2 regions of the Streptomyces sp. NPDC045026 genome follow, and region 2 is predicted to be linked to the other one. Evidence: riboswitches for the same ligand, from Rfam matches in the RefSeq annotation. Region 2 holds a riboswitch; the other holds the start of a gene.

Region 1 (7,208 bases), on a different contig from region 2:
AGACCTTCGAGTGGCTGAAGAACGACCTGGTCGGCCAGGGCCTCACCGGTCCGACCCCGCCCGCCAAGCTCGACCGCAAGGAGGCCTTCGCGGCCTTCACGCGCGGTGACGTCGGCATGCTCAACGGGCACCCGACGCTGATGCAGATGGCCGCCAAGAAGGGCGTCAAGTTCGGCATGGTGCCGATGCCCGGCATCAACGGCAGGGCCCGGTCGACCATGGGCGTCGCCGACTGGATGATGGCGTTCCGGCAGAACGGCCATCAGGAGCAGGTCGGCAAGTTCCTCGACTTCGTCTACAGCGAGAAGAACGTCCTCGACTTCTCCCGCGAGTACGACCTCCTGCCGGTCACCAACTCGGCCTCGGACACGATGGCCGACGACCCGCGCGACCAGAAGCTCTCGAAGTTCCTCGGCGAACTGCCGAACTCGCAGCTCTACCCCGTCGGCAAGACGTCCTGGGCCCAGGTCAGCGCCGGCATCAAGCGCGAGATCGGCTCGACCGTCGGCCCCAACGGCAACCCGGGCGCCACCCTCGGCCGGCTCCAGCGCGCGGCCGACACGGCGGAGAACGCGGAGTAGCGTCGCTGCCGTGAGCGAACCGCCGTACGCAGAGCCAGAGCCAGAGCCCGAGTCCGCGCCAGAGCCAGAGTCCGTCGGGGACATGCCGTCCGACGGCCTGTCCCCGCGTGAGCAGGGCGTTCTCGCTCTGGAGCGGCGCGGATGGACGTCGGCCGGGGTCAAGGAGCGCGCCGTGCGCGAGGAGCTGGGCCTGGCCCCGGTCCGCTACTACCAGCTCCTCAACGCGCTCCTCGACGACCCGAGGGCCCTCGCCCACGACCCCGTCACCGTCAACCGGCTGCGCCGCGTACGGCAGGCCCGCCGCGAGGAGCGCTGACTCGCGCCCGGTCCGTCCCGCACGCCGGGAGTACGGCCCGACTCCCGCGGATAGGCTCGGCGCATGGGCAGCCCACAGCAGCACGACCTTCCGTCGCCTGTGACCTCCGCCGGGCGTGACGGCCTCGACGCACTCCTCTCGGACCCCGCGCGGGCCGTGATCGCGCTCGACTTCGACGGCACGCTCGCACCGATCGTGCCCGACCCCGAACAGGCCCGCGCCCACCCCGGCGCCGTCCACGCGCTCGCCGCGCTCGCACCGCAGGTCGCCTCCGTCGCCGTGATCACCGGCCGCCCCGCGGGCGTCGCCGTCCGCCACGGCGGCTTCGCGGGCGTCCCCGGCCTCGAACACCTAGTGGTCCTCGGCCACTACGGCGCCGAGCGCTGGGACGCCGTCACCGGCACGGTCCACGCCCCCGCCCCGCACCCCGGCGTCGCGGCCGTCCGCGCCGAACTGCCCGGCGTGCTGGAGTCCGTAGGGGCCTGGCGCGGCACGTGGGTGGAGGAGAAGGGCCGCGCCGTCGCCGTCCACACGCGCCGCGCGGGCGACCCGCAGGCCGCGTTCGAGGCGCTGCGCGCGCCCCTGTCCGACCTCGCGGCCCGGCACGGCCTGATCGTCGAGCCCGGCCGCCTCGTCCTGGAACTGCGCCCGCCCGGCATGGACAAGGGCGCGGCGCTCACGGCGTACGTACGCGAGGTGGGCGCGACGTCGGTCCTCTACGCCGGCGACGACCTCGGCGACCTGCCCGCGTTCGCCGCCGTCGACAAGCTCCGCAGGGACGGGGTGCCGGGCCTGCTGGTGTGCAGCGGCAGCTCGGAGGTCACGGAGCTGGCCGAACGGGCGGACGTGGTGGTGGACGGGCCGCAGGGAGTGGTGGGGCTGCTGTCGGGCCTGGCCCGCGCGATCAGCTCCCGGGGCCAGGCCGGCAACGCCTAACCCCTCAGCGCCCGCAGCGCGTCGAGCTGGTCGAGGAACCACTGGGCGGGCGGCAGCGCGGTCGCCGCGGCGGCGAGCCGCTTCGCGCGCTCGGTGCGTTCCCCGACGCCCATGACCAGCGCCGCGTGCAGCGCGCCGGCCGTCGCCGACACGTCGTACGGGTTCACCACGAGCGCGTCCTCGCCCAGCTCCTCGTACGCCCCCGCCTCCCGCGACAGGACCAGCGCGCAGCCCTCGTCGGAGACGACCGGGACCTCCTTGGCGACGAGGTTCATGCCGTCCCTGATCGGGTTGACCAGCGCCACGTCGGCCAGCCGGTACGCGGCCAGGGAGCGCGCGAAGTCGTCCTTCACGTGGAGCACGACAGGGGTCCAACTCTCCGTACCGAAGCGGGAGTTGATCTCCCCGGCGACCCGGGACACCTCGTCGGTGTACTCCCGGTAGACCGCCAGGTCCTGCCGTGACGGGTAGGCGAAGGCGACGTGCACGACCCGCTCGCGCCACTCGGGGTGCTCCTCCAGGAGGAGCCGGTACGCGTGCAGGCCGCGCACGATGTTCTTCGACAGCTCCGTGCGGTCCACGCGGACGATCACCTTGCGGTCCGCGCCGCCGATCTGCTCCCGCAGCGCCACGAGCCGCTCCTCGACGTCGGGGCGGTGCGAGCGCTCCCGCAGGAAGTCCGCGTCCGCGCCGAGGCCGTGCACCCCGATCTCCGTGCCGGAGGTGCCGCCCACCACGGCCTCGCAGCACGCGGTGAACGTGTCCGCCCAGCGCCGCGTCAGGAACCCCAGCCGGTCCGCGCCCAGCATCCCGCGCAGCAGCTGCCCCGCGATGTCGTCCGGCAGCATCCGGAAGTAGTCGACCGGCGCCCACGGGGTGTGCGAGAAGTGCCCGATGAGCAGGTCGTCGCGCAGCTCCCGCAGCATCCCCGGCACGAGCGCCAGGTGGTAGTCCTGCACGACGACCGCCGCGCCCGGCCCGGCCTCCGCGGCCAGCGCCTCGGCGAACGCCCGGTTGTAGGCCTCGTACGACGCCCACCGCGCACGGAACTCGGGCCCGAAGGCCGGCTCCAGGGGCGTCTGGTAGAGCATGTGGTGGACGAACCAGAGGACCGAGTTCGCGATGCCGTTGTACGCGTCGGCGTACACCTCGGGGTCGATGTCGAGCATCCGTACCCCCGGCTCGCCGACGCCGCGCCGCACCGCCTCGCGGTCCCCGGCGCCGAGGGCCGCGCACACCCACACCGCGCTCGCGCCGTCCGGGTCCTGTCCGATCGCGGAGAGCCCGGAGACGAGCCCGCCCCCGCCGCGCCGCGCGTCGAGCGTCCCGTCGGCCCGTAGCTCGTACGAGACCGGACCGCGGTTGGACGCGACGAGGATCTGTGCACCCTGCGTGGAAGCCATACGGGCAAACGTAGCCCGGCCCGTAAACGCTCAAACGTACGGCCGGACTCCGTGGGAGCCCGGCCGTATACGATCCGCCGTCCGCCTGTCCTGACGGCTACCCGCGTGGGTCAGTCCCGCCGGCTGCGCGCCGCCGCCACCGCGAGGACGCCGAGGCCGGACAGGGAGGCCGCGAGACCGCCGTGCAGGAGCGTGTGCGACCCGCCGGTGCGGGCCAGTTCCGGTCCGTGCGACTCCTGTGGCGGGACCGGGCGGGCCTGCTCCCGCCTGGGCGTGACCACCGACGTGCACGGATCGTCCCCACCGCGCCGGGCGGCCTTCGGACAGTCCGTGACGGTGTTGCCGATGGTCACGAAGTCGCCGTACAGGGATGCCTCGTAGCGCTTGGCGAACGGCGGGGAGACGTCCGCCGAGGCGGGGGCCGCGGCGCCGAGCGCCGTCAGCGCGGTGGCCGTGGCGACGAGCGCCCCGGCGGTGCGGGTCGCGGCTGCGCGCAGCCGTCGCTCACCCGTAACTTGTCTGAGCCACATAAAGGGCAATGTAGGCAAAACGTATGAGTGCCCCCGGCTACGCCACGCGACGCTCCGCGTACTCGGTGATTTCGGTCATCGGGGGGCGTTCCTCGGTGTCCACGTCATGCGTACGTGGCTCGAATCCCCGTTCCCCGCGCTCGAACTGGGTGAGCACGGGACGTACGAGGTGCCCGCGCGCCAGCCGCAGCTGCGCGGTGCGGTAGATCGCCGCGGCCATCCGCCCCAGCGCCTGCCCGTCCTGGTGCCGGTGCTTGCGCACCCCGACGTCGACCTGCCCGAGCGCGTCCAGGCCCACCGTGTGCAGCGCGTCGACGAGAAGGCCCAGCTCCACGCCGTAACCGACCGGGAACGGCAGGCGCTCCAGCAGCGATCTGCGCGCCGCGTACTCGCCGCCGAGCGGCTGCACGAACCCCGCAAGGAGCGGCCAGTGCAGATTCAGGAGCGGGCGCGCCACCAGCTCCGTGACCCGGCCGCCCTGACCCGCGGCGGAACCGAGCGGACGGTCGTACATCGCCTTCACGAAGTCCACGCCGGGATCCGTGAGCAGCGGGCCCACGATCCCCGAGACGAAGTCCGCGGAGAACTCCTTCAGGTCCGCGTCCACGAAACAGACGATGTCGCCGCCTGTCGCGAGCAGCGAGCGCCACAGCACCTCGCCCTTGCCCGGCACGGCCGGGATCCTCGGCAGGATCGCGTCCCGGTGCACGACCCGCGCCCCGGCGGCCCGCGCCACCTCGGCCGTACGGTCCGTCGAACCCGAGTCGATCACCACCAGTTCGTCGACCAGCGGCATCCGCTCCGTCATCAGGGCGCGCCGGATCTCGGCGACGATCTCGCCGACCGTCTCCTCCTCGTTCAGCGCGGGGAGCACCACGCTCACCGAAGTGCCCGCGGCGCGCTTCGCGGCGATCAGCTGAGGGAGCGGGCGGTCGGTCACCGACCAGGAACGCCTGCTCAGCCAGCGCTCTACTTCTTCCAGCACGGTGCGCGGCTCCTCACTGTCGGCTCTGCCGGATCACGAACTGTGATCCATCTCGCGGTTCGGACGACTATCTCAAGCCTCCAGGCCTTCGGTTACAGTCTTGAACAACGCCGGTGACCATCGCATGTCGGGGTCACCGCCACGCTTGAGTGATCAAGCGACAGCTCAACAACCGAATAGCGCTCATCCAGAGGGACAGAGGGATACGGCCCGTTGAAGTCCCGGCAACCCTCCCGCCGACCTTGCCGAGGTCCAGGTGGGGAAGGTGCCAATTCCGTCTCGTGGCGAGATGCGCCGCGAGGAAGATGAGGAGAAAGGGCCTCGCCATCATGGCTGCGCAGACTGTCGCCACCACCACTTCCGTTGATCTCGGACCCGCCACGGCGCTCTCCTGCCGGGAGTGCGGCACCAGCTTCCCGCTCGGACCGATCTTCGCCTGTGCCGAGTGTTTCGGGCCGCTCGAAGTCACCTACGACCTGCCGGTCGGCGACCCCGAGTCGCTGCGTAAGCAGATCGAGGCCGGCCCCGCCAACATCTGGCGCTATGCCCCTCTCCTGCCCGTCCCGGCGGACGTCGCCGAGAAGCCGAACCTGAACCCCGGCTGGACCAAGCTCGTCAAGGCCGACAACCTCGCCCGTGAACTCGGCGTCGAGCAGGGCAAGTTGTTCGTCAAGGACGACTCGGGCAACCCCACGCACTCCTTCAAGGACCGCGTCGTCGCCCAGGCCATCGAGGCCGCCCGCGCCTTCGGCTTCACCACGCTGTCCTGCTCCTCCACCGGCAACCTCGCCGGCGCCGTCGGCGCCGCCGCGGCCCGCGCCGGCTTCCGCTCCTGCGTGTTCATCCCGCACGACCTGGAGCAGGGCAAGGTCGTCATGGCCGCGGTCTACGGCGGTGAACTCGTCGGCATCGAGGGCAACTACGACGACGTCAACCGCTTCTGCTCCGAGCTCATCGGCGACCCGCTCGGCGAGGGCTGGGGCTTCGTCAACGTCAACCTGCGCCCGTACTACGGCGAGGGCTCCAAGACCCTGGCGTACGAGATCTGCGAGCAGCTCGGCTGGCAGCTCCCGGACCAGCTGGTCATCCCGATCGCGTCCGGCTCCCAGTTCACGAAGATCGACAAGGGTCTCCAGGAGCTGATCAAGCTCGGCCTCGTCGAGGACAAGCCGTACAAGCTCTTCGGCGCCCAGGCCGAGGGCTGCTCGCCGGTCTCCGTCGCCTACAAGGGCGGCCACGACGTCGTGCGGCCGCAGAAGCCGAACACGATCGCCAAGTCGCTGGCCATCGGCAACCCGGCCGACGGCCCGTACGTCCTCGACATCGCCCGCCGCACCGGCGGCGCCGTGGAGGACGTCAACGACGAGCAGGTCGTCGACGCGATCAAGCTCCTCGCGCAGACCGAGGGCATCTTCGCGGAGACCGCGGGCGGTGTGACGGTCGGCGTCACGAAGAAGCTGATCGAGGCCGGCCTGATCGACCCGGCGCTCACCACCGTCGTCCTCAACACCGGCGACGGCCTCAAGACCCTCGACGCGGTCGCCGAGACGTCCCAGGCGACGGCCACGATCCGCCCGAGCCTGGACGCGTTCCGCGACGCGGGCCTCGCCCACTGAAGACCCCGCGAAGACCCGCGAAGACCCGCGAACCCCCGCGACACCCGCACGGAAAGGCTGCAGCCCCACATGAGCGTCAACGTCCGCATCCCCACCATCCTGCGCACCTACACCGGCGGCAAGGCCGAGGTGGCCGCCGAGGGCGCCACCCTCTCCGAGGTCCTCGCCGACCTGGAGAAGAACCACACGGGCATCGCGGCCCGCGTCCTGGACGACCAGGGCAAGCTGCGCCGCTTCGTCAACGTCTACGTCAACGACGACGACGTGCGCTTCGAGCAGGGCCTCGAGACGGCGACGCCGGAAGGCGCGGGCGTCTCGATCATCCCGGCCGTCGCCGGAGGCTGACCGTCGAGCACAGTGCCGGCGGCTGACCGCCCGGCCACCGACAAGGCCACGCAGAGTTACGTGAATTGCCCCCTCCGCGCGAGAAGCGGAGGGGGCAATTCTGCATGGTTAGGCGCGGTAGAGTTGGGAAGCGAGCTTCGCGCTTGTGCCGAGCGCATATATGAAGTCGGCCGCCGCCCGACAAGAAGCAGCCAAAGTGCCCCGCCCTTATTGGGTGTTCGCGTCATTTGTCGGGCCCGAGTTGCCCCGGAATCCAATGACTCCGTCGCTTATTACCGCTCTGCCGTGCCCAGAATTCTCGTCCGATTGACCTGTTGCAGAGGGCAGTTGGGCAGATACATTCAGCCGCGGTCGACGCGTTCCGGCGCACACCCCCAACCAATGGGGGGTGAGGTCTGACCCGGGTCCGCGAAGTGCGGTCCTGTGCAAGGGCCAGTAATAGGGGAGTTAGCCATGGCTCAGGGCACCGTCAAGTGGTTCAACGCGGAGAAGGGGT
Region 2 (7,208 bases):
GGCGCCGGCCGAGCGGCTCGCGCGGGCGTCGTCGGCGGCCATCTTCTGGCGCTCGGCGGCGGTGAGGGTGTTGAGGAGCTTCTGCGCGGCGCTGAGCTTGCTCTGGACCTGCTGCTTCTTCTTGCCGAGTTCCGTGCGGGTGTCGGCGAGGTCCTTGAGCTTGTCGGAGGCCTCCTGGCGCTCCTGCGCCAGCGAGCGCTGCTTCTCCTGGATCTTCTTCAGGCCCTCGACCTGCTGACCGCTGAGCTGGTCGAGCGTGGAGGCCTTGTCCAGGAAGTCGTCCGGGTCGGCGGAGAGGAAGAGCTGGACGGAGGGGTCGATGCCGCCGGAGCGGTACTGGGCGCTGGCCATCGAACCGAGGCCGGAGCGCAGCGTGTTGAGCTCCTCCTGGCCGCGGGCGACCTTGTCCTGGAGGTCGCCGATCTCCTTCTCGAGCTTCTTCTGCTTCTCCTTGGCCCCGTTGTACTTGTCGGTGGCCTTCTCCGCCTCTTCGTAAAGCTTGTCGACCTTGGCCTTGACCTCGGTCTTGCTCGGCTTCGGAGCGGCCTGCGCCGCCTGCGAAGTGAGGGCCACGGCTGCGGCGGCGGTTGCGGTGAGCACGGTCACACGGGTGCGGCTCGGCTGCTTGGGTCGACGGTGGGACGCCACGAAGGCGAGCTCCTTCTTCCTCCAGCCGCCTACCGACACGCCGGTGGGCGGTGACCCTCTGCCGTCACTCCTGATGAGTGATCACCCGAGCGGAGGTTCGAGGCCAGACCTTAGTGACCTTCTTGTGATCAGTTCAAATCCTGACGAGAAAAAAGTCGGTCACCGAGCGCATTCTTTGCACTCAACTCACGTGCGGTAATGCTCGTTTGACACTACGTTGCGTAAACGATCCGCCAATTCGGGCATCAGGCCCAGAGGTTACGTATGAGACCTACGTTGCCTATGTGGCGAAGCGTCGGAACTTGCGGGGCGGATGGTCAGCCGCGCGAGAGACGCTTCAGGAGCATCACGGAGGCGACGGGACGGGCGCCCGACCTGGCGACCCCGTCGGCCACCTCGCGGTCCGTGGAGACGACCACGACGGGCCGTCCGGACGGCTCGGCGCGCACCAGCTGGCGGATCAGTTCGTCAGCCGTGACGCCCGCCTTCGAGAAGAGCACGCGCACTCCGCGCGGCGGCGCGAGCAGTACGGGCGCGGCGAGTTCGGCCCCGTCGAAGACACAGGTGACCTCGGCGCCGGTCTGCGCGGCGAGCTGGGAGAGCGACCCGAGCAGCCTGAGGCGCTGCTTCTCCAGCGGCATCGTCGGATAGCCGGTCTTCGTCACGTTGTAGCCGTCGACCACCAGATGGGCCTGCGGCAGGGCGAGCAGCTGGTCCAGGATGGCGGGGTCGTGCTCGGACAGAGCGCGGGCCGCGATGTCCTTGGGCGACATCCGCCCCGGCTCGACGGCGTCCACGGTCTCGGCGGGACGCACGGACACGGGCGGCAGCGCCAGCTCGCGGCGCAGGCCCTGGGCGGACTCCAGGACGGTGTCGAGCAGCAGCCGTACGCGCATGTCCTCGACGCTGCGGCCCTCGCGCGCCGCCTTGCGTGAGGCCTCGAGCGCCGCCTCCGTCTCGCCGAGCCGGGCCTTGAGCCGCCGCGTCTCGCTGTCGGCCGCGGACAGCTGCGCCTGCATCTCGGCCCGTACGGCTTCGGTCTCGCTGTGGACCTTGCGCAGCGCCGCCTCGCCGCGTTTCACGTCACTGAGCGCGCTGCGCAGCTTGCGGTGGAGGGACTCGGCCTCCTTCTTCGCCGACTCCAGCTCCGTGCGCAGCCGTTCGGTCTCGGACCTGGTCTGATCGCGGACGGCACCGACCTCGGCGCGCAGCCGCTCCAGCTCGGCCCGCGCCTCCTCGTCGGCGCGCTCGGCGTCGGCCCGCACGGCCTCCTCGCCGGCGGCCGCGACGAGCTTCACCCAGCCCGCGGGCCGCAGCACGTAGGCCGCGGCAGCCACGTCCAGGGGGTCGGCGGCCGGCGGCGGCGCCCCGGCGTCCAGTGCGCCGGCGAGCTCCGGCTGGGCCTCTCTGAGACGTTCAGCGATGCGCTGGCGGAAGAGAGTGTCGCCCTCCAGCGCGGTGGCCATCGCATTGCCGGCGAACTTGGCGCGCCGGGTCGGGGTGAAGCGCGCATACTGCCGCAACTGGGGCGGCAGTTCGGCGACCGTCAGCCCGCCGAAGCCGTCCGAGACGATCTGCACGACCCGGCGCCGCACACCTTCGGGCAACGGCCGGTCGAGCACCTCAGCGGCGCCGTCCCCGGCCTCCCCGCCTGCGCTCTCCACCATCCGTCACCCCAATGTCCGTATTTTCTGGGGGTTCAGCTCCCTCTCAGGAGCCGGCACCCGGCCTGTCCACGAGTTCGACCTGATCCACCGCGTTGCACCAGCGGCAGCGGACCGACTCGATGGTCTCACTGACCACCTCGCGCTCCTCGACCTTCGGGTCACCAGCGAGGTCGAGGTGCACATATTCGACGACCTTCGACGAGCGGGTCACGTCGAAACGCGTCAGGTTGCCGCAGAGAGTGCAGCGCCAACGGGTCTCGGCGGTCGGCAGGGGAACCGTCATCGGGGCTTTCGCCTTCTTTCGGGGTCGTACGTTTTCCGTGGTGCGTGGTGTCCGTAACCCTACGGCCTGGCGGGGACCCCCCGCGCGGGCGTCCACAGTGGGGAATCCCGGCAGGCCGCCTGGGCAGGTCTGCACCGTTACGTCATGATCTGTCGCATGATCGATAATCGGGGTGCGACGGCACGCAGGACGGTCAGGTCGGCCGTCAGGAACCATCCGGCACCGGTGACGTACGGGCTGATCGCGCTGTGCTGCGTGGTGTTCCTGCTTTCCCCGTCGTCCGGGTTCAACCCCGTCTACGGCACGGGCGACCGGCTGCTCGCGGCGCAGAGCGACTACTTCGAGCGCTGGGGCGTGATCCCCGCCCAGCTGCTCACCGGCTCTCCGCGCGCCGCGCTCACCACCGTCACGGCCCCCTTCATCCACGGCAGCTATCTGCACCTGCTGGGCAACATGCTCTTCCTGTACGTCTTCGGCGCGATGGTCGAGGAACGTATGGGCCACCTCCCGTTCGCGCTCTTCTACCTGCTCGCCGGCTGCGCGGCGCTGCTCGGCTACGCGATCGGGTACGCGGACTCCGAGCAGACCCTGGTGGGCGCCTCGGGGGCGATCTCCGCGGTGCTCGGGGCGCTGCTGTATCTCTTCCCCGCGGCGCGCGTGACGAGCCTGTTCCCGTTCCTGTTCTTCCTGCCACTGCGGTTTCCCGCGTGGGTGGTGCTGCCGTTCTGGGCGGCGCTCCAGTGGGCGGCGGCGAGGCAGGTCAGCCAGGGGCCCGGAGTGGCGTACCTGGCGCACCTGGTCGGGTTCTCCGTCGGCTTCCTCTACGCGTGGGTGCGTTACAGAGGCAAAAGAGGGGTGGGCGAAGCGCTTCCGCTCGAGGAAGGCGGCGAGACACGGGAGGGCTAAAGTGAAGGTGCCCCAGCCACGGCCACCGAGGGAGACAGCCAGCCGTGATCACCGCGATCGTGCTCATCAAGACCAGCGTGGACCGGATCCCCGAGATCGCCGAGTCGATCGCCGCCCTGGACAGCGTCAGCGAGGTCTTCTCCGTGACCGGTACGTACGACCTGATCGCCATGGTGCGCGTCGCGCGCCACGACGACCTGGCGGACGTCATCCCCGGGAAGATCAGCAAGATCCCGGGCGTGGAGGCGACGGACACGCACGTCGCGTTCCGCACGTACTCGCAGCACGACCTGGAGGCGGCGTTCGCGATCGGGCTCGACTCCTGATCCTGTCCGCATGACGACCGAAGGCCGCCCCGAGGGGCGGCCTTCGTCATGTCCGGCGAGGTGGGCGGATCACACGGAGCGGATCACACGGAGGGGACGCAACGCCCGTCCTCCGTGCGGTAGTTCCACTGCGCGCCGTCGCGGACCAGCTCGGTGACGGCGCGGACGAAGCGCTCGACGTGCTCGTCCGGGGTGCCGGCGCCGAAGCTGACACGGATCGCGTTGAGGGACTTCTCGCCGGGCGCGGCCTCGGGCGCCCCGCACTCGCCCTGTGACTGCGGGTCGCTGCCCAGCAGGGTGCGCACGAGGGGGTGGGCGCAGAAGAGGCCGTCGCGCACGCCGATGCCGTACTCGGCGGAGAGCGCGGCCGCGAAGTGCGAGCTGTTCCAGCCGTCGACGACGAACGAGATGACGCCGACGCGCGGAGCGTCGTCGCCGAACAGCGAGAGCACCTTCACCTCGGGCACGGCGTCGAGGCCGTCCCGGACCTTGCCGATCAGGTACTGCTCGCGGGCGACGAGCGAGTCGAAGCCCGCCTCGGTGAGTGCCTTGCAGGCGGAGGCGATGGAGTAGACGCCGATGACGTTCGGCGAACCGGCCTCGTGACGGGCCGCGCTGTCGTGCCACTCGACGTCCACACCGCCGTCGGCGCGCCGCGCGACCTTGCGCGAGGCGCCACCGCCGGCGAGGTAGGGCTCGGAGCCCTGGAGCCAGTCGGCGCGGCCGGCGAGGACGCCGGAACCGAAGGGCGCGTACAGCTTGTGCCCGGAGAAGGCGACCCAGTCGACGTCGAGGTCCTGGATGTCCACGGGGTGGTGCGGGGCGAGCTGCGCGGCGTCGAGGACGATGCGGGCGCCGTGGGCGTGGGCCGCGGCGGCGAGCTCACGGACGGGCCACAGCTCACCGGTGACGTTCGAGGCACCGGTGACGCACACCAGGGCGGGCCCGTGGGGGTCGCGGCCGGCGAGGGCCCGCTCCAGGGTCCGGACGGCCTCGGCGGGCGTGCGCGGCGCGTTCAGGTACGTCACGCGGGCGTCGCGCCACGGCAGCAGCGAGGCGTGGTGCTCGGTCTCGAAGACGAAGACCTCGCAGTCGGCGGGCAGCACGGCCGCGAGCAGGTTGAGCGAGTCGGTGGTCGACCGCGTGAAGATCACCTGGTCGTCCGCGCGGCAGCCGAGGAACTCGGCGACCGTCACGCGGGAGCTCTCGAAGAGGTCGGTCGACAGCTGCGAGAGGTATCCCGCGCCGCGGTGCACGCTGCCGTAGTACGGCGCGTAGGCCGCCACGTCGTCCCAGACCCGCTGGAGCGCCGGGGCGCTGGCCGCGTAGTCGAGGGCCGCGTAGGTGACCTCGCCCCCGGTGACGAGCGGAACGGTGACATCCCGGCCCAGAACCGGCAGGGACCCGGCGATTTCGCGACAAAGCGACTGGTCGGCGGCAGCGGTGGAGACAGACATGGCGAACTCCCGTGAGAGACAAGCGAATTGACCACGCCGGAGCCGATGGCTCGACAGCGCAGCCGCAAAGGGAAAAGGGGTGCGGAGGTGGGGCGGAGATGCCCTATCGCATTCGCTTGCTCACGAGACTGCTCCCTTGAGGACCAGGACCCCAGGGTGTGCAGGGGTCCGCGCTTGCAGCGCACCTTGCTGTGCACTGCCTGGTCTTCACCCGGGGCACCCCGCCACGGACGGAGGGTTGCCGGACAGCGAGCCGGGGCCTAATCGCTGTCACTCATGACCTGCCGTGAAGTATGCCAGCTGATCGCTTCATCGCAACAGCGTGTCCGCATCCCGGACGCAGCGTGGTGGGGAGGCACCTTTCGGCACCTCCCCACCCTGTCCGTGCTGCGCGCTTACGCGTTGCTGGCCGCCACCCAGCGCTCCAGCGTCCGCTTCGCCGAGCCCGAGTCGATCGACTCCGCGGCGCGGGCCATGCCGGCCCGGAGCTGATCGGCCAGCGGGCCCTCGCCGGGAGTGAGGGCGACGAGCGCCGCCGCCGAGTTGAGGAGGACCGCGTCCCGTACCGGACCCTTCTCACCGTCCAGGAGGCGGCGGGCGACCTCCGCGTTGTACGACGCGTCCGCGCCCCGCAGCGCGGACACCGGCACCAGGTCGATGCCGACGTCCCGCGGGTCGAAGGCCTCCTCGCGCACGGCGCCGTCCCGGACCACCCAGATCCGCGAGGTGGCCGTCGTCGTCAGCTCGTCCAGGCCGTCGTCGCCGCGGAACACGAGGGAGGAGTGACCGCGCTCCGCGAAGACGCCGGCCACGATGGCGGCCATCCGTGCGTCGGCGACACCGACGGCCTGGGCCCGCACCTTGGCCGGGTTGGTCAGCGGGCCCAGGAAGTTGAACGTCGTGCGGATGCCCAGCTGGCCGCGCGCGGCCGCCACGTACCGCAGCGCCGGGTGGAACTTCACGGCGAAGCAGAACGTGATCCCGGCCTCGTCCGCGACCTCGGCCACGCGCTTCGGCGTCAGCTCCAGATTCACGCCGAGCTTCTCCAGGACGTCCGAGGCGCCGGACGCCGACGAGGCGGCGCGGTTGCCGTGCTTGACGACCTTGGCGCCCGCGCCGGCGATGACGATCGCGGACATCGTGGAGATGTTGACCGTCTTGGCGCCGTCGCCGCCCGTGCCGACGATGTCGACCGTGTCGCCCGGGACCTCGATCACGTTCGCGTGGTCGTACATGGCCCGTACGAGGCCGGAGATCTCCTCCACGGTCTCGCCCTTGGCCCGCAGCGCCACCGCGAACCCGGCGATCTGCGCGTCGGTGGCCTCGCCCCGCATGATGCGGTCCATCGCCCAGGCGGTGTCGTCGGCGCTCTGGTCGCGCCCGTCGAGCAGGCCGTTCAGTACCGAGGGCCAGGAACGGCCCGCCGCGGTATTGCCTCCTGCGGGGGTCACAGCATTCATCTGCCGCTCCTGGTTTTCAGTGTGTAAGGGAACAAGGCCACCCTATCCACCCCCGAGAGCGGCAAAGAGCCCCGTCCAGTGCCTGGACGGGGCTCTTACCGTGGCGACCATGGGGGTCCCCCCGCTCGAACGAAGCCGAGACTGGGGGAGGTCAGTTCAGGTGATCAGTGGTGGCCGTGGCCGCTGGTGATCTCCTTGTACTCCTCGACAGTCGGCTTGGGGATCTGGCTCTCCTCGCCGTACATCCCGTCGGAGAGCTTGGCCCGCAGCTTCTCCGTACCGGACACCTTGCGCTCCACACCGTTCTCGTCGACCGTCGGGCCGATCTCGAGCGGCGCGTACTGCTCGTGCGCGGTGAGGGTGTGCAGGGCGTCGGGCCCGAGCGGCTCGTGGACCTCGATGAACTCACCGTGCGGCAGGCGCTTGATGAGACCGGACTCGCGTCCGTGCAGCACCTTGTC

Evidence for each region. A riboswitch is a leader RNA that binds a small molecule or an ion and turns the genes downstream of it on or off. The one in region 2 is predicted to bind S-adenosylmethionine.
Region 1: it holds a riboswitch for S-adenosylmethionine, as region 2 does, so the genes downstream of both, thrC (threonine synthase) here and AC07EJ_RS06065 (aminotransferase class V-fold PLP-dependent enzyme) in region 2, are expected to answer to the same signal.

Annotation. Positions count from the first base shown of each region.
Region 1 is NZ_JBWKIS010000005.1:100,883-108,090, forward strand. Features, by position in the region: gene AC07EJ_RS13595 (ABC transporter substrate-binding protein) at 1-581, shown strand, start outside; gene AC07EJ_RS13600 (DUF3263 domain-containing protein) at 664-897, shown strand; gene otsB (trehalose-phosphatase) at 961-1,833, shown strand; gene AC07EJ_RS13610 (alpha,alpha-trehalose-phosphate synthase (UDP-forming)) at 1,830-3,236, opposite strand; gene AC07EJ_RS13615 (hypothetical protein) at 3,347-3,766, opposite strand; gene AC07EJ_RS13620 (glucosyl-3-phosphoglycerate synthase) at 3,804-4,751, opposite strand; SAM riboswitch class I at 4,932-5,063, shown strand; gene thrC (threonine synthase) at 5,057-6,367, shown strand; gene AC07EJ_RS13630 (ubiquitin-like small modifier protein 1) at 6,437-6,712, shown strand; gene AC07EJ_RS13635 (cold-shock protein) at 7,166-7,208, shown strand, end outside.
Region 2 is NZ_JBWKIS010000002.1:495,706-502,913, reverse strand. Features, by position in the region: gene AC07EJ_RS06090 (C40 family peptidase) at 1-648, opposite strand, end outside; gene AC07EJ_RS06085 (NYN domain-containing protein) at 966-2,315, opposite strand; gene AC07EJ_RS06080 (hypothetical protein) at 2,359-2,598, opposite strand; gene AC07EJ_RS06075 (rhomboid family intramembrane serine protease) at 2,755-3,504, shown strand; gene AC07EJ_RS06070 (Lrp/AsnC family transcriptional regulator) at 3,549-3,830, shown strand; gene AC07EJ_RS06065 (aminotransferase class V-fold PLP-dependent enzyme) at 3,914-5,287, opposite strand; SAM riboswitch class IV at 5,453-5,569, opposite strand; gene trpD (anthranilate phosphoribosyltransferase) at 5,683-6,747, opposite strand; gene qcrB (cytochrome bc1 complex cytochrome b subunit) at 6,912-7,208, opposite strand, start outside.